Regions from separate parts of the Pseudomaricurvus sp. ABR4_320 genome, predicted to be linked through region 1. Evidence: predicted binding sites of a transcription regulator. Region 1 holds the regulator's gene; the other holds the start of a gene.
The links. The regulator LexA, encoded in region 1, represses DNA repair genes until DNA is damaged. The targets are predictions, from matches to a motif close to ACTGTNTNTANANACAGT.

Region 1 (2,374 bases):
ATCGAAGTGACGTTTTTGTAGCGCAACGCGTTCTTCCGGGGACGAAAGTATCCAAGTTGTCCAGCGCGTACTTTCATTACTCAAGTGGGAGACAATCGGGTAGAGAAAACTGATGGCGTTTTCTCTCGCGAGTGTTAACTGAGTAATTGAGTTTGGCAGATTATCCGGTAGGAAACTGTCGTCTGAGTGAGCAAAAAGTGATGCTTGGATCGAAGGTGATACGCGTTTAGTTGATGTGCTGCAATTAAATCTGTGTGTCATTAGAGCGAGCTCCTGGAGAGATCTTCCCCAAAAGTGGAGAAGAACCGGTTTTCTTCATACGATAATCAACAGTGTGTTCCGTGTGTAAAAACATCTCTCTGGGCAGGTCTGCAATGGCGCTATTGTCGAAGGCGCCTCTAACGTAAACGAATTCCGTTTTGGCTGCGGGCAACTGAAAACTTTGCTTATTCCGTCATAAATTTCAATCTATGCCCGGTTTCTGTGAGAAGAGCTTTCTTGCCAGTAGCAAACCTCATTTATTCAGAGGTGCCTTTTATCCTGCCTCTAATACAGCAATGTGAGCGCCTAGTTGGGTTTATTTGGCCTACTGGCGGCGAATAACCCCAACGCTGAGTCCTTCAACCGCGAATTCGGTGTCTCGCAAATCAACTTTAATAACCTCGAACTCTGCGTTTTCAGGGTGCAGTTCGACATTAAACTGGGACCTGCCACGAAAGAACCGTTTGACGGTTACTTCATCGCCGATTCTTGCGACAACGACTTCACCGTTGTGAGCCGATTCGGTTTTATGAACGGCTAACAAGTCGCCGTCCAGAATGCCGATGTCCTTCATGCTTTCACCGCTGACTTTCAGAAAATAGTCCGCCGACGGAGAAAAAAAAGTGCTTGGGAGATTGCAGTATTCTTCGATGTGCTCAGCCGCGAGTATGGGATTACCGGCGGCGACTCGGCCGACAACCGGAATGCCCTGATTGTGGTCCGGGAGGCGAATACCTCTCGATGCCCCTGGAACCATTTCAATTGCGCCTTTTTTTGCGAGCGCTTTCAAATGCTCTTCTGCAGCATTGGCTGAGCGGAATCCAAGTTCTCGGGCAATATCTGCTCGGGTGGGGGGATATCCGGTTTCATCGATATGACGCTTAATAAGGTTTAATACTTCTTCCTGGCGTCTGGTGAGCTTTATCATAGCGAGCCTGATGTTTCATACAGTATCTGTGATTATATACAGTGGCTGTTCAGGTGCAAGGATTTCTTTGACCGTGTTTTTCTTTTTCTAGTAATGACCTGTGCGGCTGACGAATGATTGGAAGTCGATGGCAACGCTTGAGCTTCTCGGCACTTCAGGTTTTTAAGAAAATAAGAAGGAGTCCAAGAAGGGAGTGACGGGACGCAGGACATGAAACGTCCTGATCATGTTGGAGCGATGTTTTGTTGTGCCTTATCTCGCTGGAGAATCCAATGATCTCCAGGAGGGGCGTTCATCGTTTGTCGGTGGGAAAATCGCTAGAAGTCTTCCGTTCCGGGAAACAGGTCAGGCTCAATCATCGTTAGCGGGTCTGATAGTGCCGCAAAAGACGGGGAGTCATCGGTAGACCAAAAGCCAGCAGTATCTTCAAAAATGCTCGTAGGGCTTTCTGGAGGCACCGTCGTGATAAGGGGCAACTGTGTCCAGCAATCGTCGTCCAGCTCCGATATGTCGCCATTGGCGTATTGAATTTCAATGGTTTCTGTCGTTGGATCGAGGGCGACCACTTCAAACTTCAGGTGAGAGTCAAGATCTTCATACCAATCGCCGATGATTGGGCCTGCTGGCGTCGGGGTTTGTCGTAGTGCTGACATCTTTGGTACCTCGTTATTGTTGTTTCGTATCTCTTGCGAACAAACATACTCTGTGAAGACAGGCAGGAAAAGATCCGATGAATTAGATGCCAGTCAGCTGGTGTGAGATAGCTGTCAAATTGTTGGCTCGAGGAAAAACTAAGTGCTTGATATTCAAGGGTTCGCTTAATTTATTTTCCTGTCGTAAAGTTCCAATCAGTTCTGATGTGGCAGGTGATCATGCAAAATCTGTCTAACGGTGAGTCGTTGAAATAACATGATTTTCAGTGAGCAGCCGATTTTTCTTTGCTCGATAGAACACGAATTCTTTTTATAAGGAGCACAAAAATGGCTTTAGGGCCGCTTATTCTAGATGTTGACGGTACCCGGTTGGATGATGTTGAGAGAGAGCTTTTGCTGAGTCCTGCTGTGGGGGGCGTCATACTGTTTGGGCGCAACGTCGTCGATTACAACCAGGTCGCCGATCTTCTGGCTGAGATTCGTGAGTTGCGGCCAGAACTATTACTTTGTGTGGATCAAGAAGGGGGGCGCG
Region 2 (2,374 bases), on a different contig from region 1:
GACCATTACAGCCTAGTTGAATAAGTGGCGCGGGCCTGTGAGCCTATTCACAACTCTTAACATTTCAGCCCTTAGTACCCTGAGCCATAAAGGTTAGCTATGCTTGAAGAAGTGTCACGACGCACATCGGAGCCGGGACATCCAGGCGTCCTGGCGCGAGAAATTATTATTGCAAAGTAAACATCTGTAAAGGCATGATTTTCAAAAATGTTCAATTGCGCCATATTTTTGCGCCATTCATCCAGTGCTTGCTGATATCCCTTTCTTTAATGCCGGCGGTGGACGTGCACGGTGTTGAAGACTCAGCGCTTTGGTTGCCAGCTAAGTATCAGAGCTTTATTGGTGACTTGAAGCAGGCGGCAGAGAAGCTCGAATCGCAGGATGGTTGTGTGAAGGTGATGCGTGGCACGATGCAGAAAGCTATTTCTGAAGAACAGGCGATTTTTAAGTTTGTTTGCCGCAATACGGAAGGCTCCACTTACAGTATTTTATTTGATCAAACGACTCAGGCATTTACATACCCCGCTGTGCAGACTAACGCCAACAATGGCTTTGATGCCGCGCAAAGAGCGGTGGTTAGTGCGCGACTGATGAGTGAGTGTCAGTCACTATTTAAGACCGAGACAGCAATGTTGATCAACGCTATCCGTCCGGAGGATGACCGCGCCAGGCCAGTTCTTGAAGATTCTGGCGCACTGACATTGAAAATACCATTTTCGGCGGAAGACATGTTGGGGAATCCGCTTCAGTACCTGGGTGTGTGTAGCCTGGCGCCAGGGCAGAAGAAGCCAACCTTCGAAATCAAGGTCAACAGACCCTAGACCGTTAGCCTGAGTCTGGCATTTATAAGGCGCCGTTGGGGATGAAGCGGTTACTGGAGTTGGCTTTTATCCATAGAAGCAGCTCTTTATCTGGTGGGGATTTTCGTTTGCGAAGCGCCTTAACCAGACCTATCACGGGAGAGTCTGCCCCCGCTTGCCAATTGTCCAAAACCTCTTCGGCAATCGTAAAAAAGCGGACAAGGTCCAAGATCTCCTCATTTGAAAGCCCTTCAACGGCCTCAATCCACTTCTGCATAGGCAGTTTCATCAAGGGGTATTGTGTCTTCTGGTAATGTTCCGGAAGTTGTTTGCGAAGGTCTGCCAAGCCGCCATTTCGAACAACGCGAACAAATTGTGTGAGGACGTCGTGATCGATGTCGAAAGGTGTCTCAGAGAGATTTGCCGGTGGATGCCAATTTTCTATGCTCATGGTCTAGCCTGTTTGCTTATATTGCATAAATAGCTGTATTAATATACAGTTGTGTCGTTGGTGTAAAGAGCGCGTGGATAAAAAGATGGGGTCGATGCTCGAGGAATTCCAGTAGGCGGCGTTGAGCATTTTATCTGATTCCACCCATAGGCTGTTGTCCGGCTCTCTGCACATTCCTTCCGGCTACGGGCTGGTCGAAGTTCGCGACGCAAAATGGACTGGTTTATGAATCCAGTACGAAAAATTCTTCATGTCGATGCAGATTGTTTTTATGCGGCCGTGGAAACTCTGGACGACCCGTCGCTTCGGGGCATTCCGATTGCCGTGGGTGGGAGCAGTGATCGCAGAGGTGTGATTTCTACGGCTAATTACGAAGCTCGGCGGTTTGGCGTCAAATCTGCAATGGCTTCGGCATACGCGAGGCGCTTGTGCCCAGAACTCTTGATTCTTCCCGGCCGAATGGAGCGTTATCGAGAGGTCTCCCTGGGGATGCGGCAGATATTTTCTGACTACACCGATCTTATCGAGCCTTTATCACTTGATGAAGCTTATTTGGACGTCTCGATGTGTCGCCGCTGTAACGGCAGTGCGACGCGTATTGCTCAGGAGATTCGTCAGCGGGTGCTGGCGGAGCTCGGCATTACCGTATCCGTCGGCGTTGCCTCCAATAAATTCATTGCCAAGGTCGCCAGTGATTGGGATAAGCCAGATGGTTTGACGGTAGTATCGCCTGCAAATCTTGAGTCCTTTGTCGAAGCCTTGCCGGTCGCGAAGATTCATGGTGTTGGCAAAGTGACTGCCGAGCGGCTGCACAAGTCTGGCATTCGTACCTGTGGAGATTTACGACGCTTCAGTCAATCTGAATTGGTCGAGCGCCACGGCCGCTTTGGCTTGCGGTTGTTTCAAATGGCTCGTGGTATTGACGACCGCCCCGTAAAAACGGATCGCATTCGTAAATCTTTGAGCGTGGAGCGGACTTATCCGGAGGATTTGCACGGCGCGGCAGCGTGTGAGGCGCAATTGCCGGATCTCTTTGCGCGCTTTCAGATTCGTCTTGCCAGCAGTGGTGATGAGCATCGTATTGCTGCGGCGTTTGTTAAAGTGAAATTTTCCAATTTTGCGA

Region 2: a site for LexA is predicted at 1,284-1,301, ahead of dinB (DNA polymerase IV). Genes of this name have one in related genera too.

What each region holds. Positions count from the first base shown of each region.
Region 1 covers NZ_JBSWVF010000001.1:694,246-696,619, reverse strand. Annotated here, with positions in the region: gene ACXAFR_RS03045 (hypothetical protein) at 1-261, opposite strand, end outside; gene lexA (transcriptional repressor LexA) at 587-1,189, opposite strand; gene ACXAFR_RS03035 (DUF6763 family protein) at 1,507-1,842, opposite strand; gene nagZ (beta-N-acetylhexosaminidase) at 2,170-2,374, shown strand, end outside.
Region 2 covers NZ_JBSWVF010000003.1:96,124-98,497, reverse strand. Annotated here, with positions in the region: gene ACXAFR_RS06740 (hypothetical protein) at 195-821, shown strand; gene ACXAFR_RS06735 (hypothetical protein) at 844-1,251, opposite strand; gene dinB (DNA polymerase IV) at 1,477-2,374, shown strand, end outside.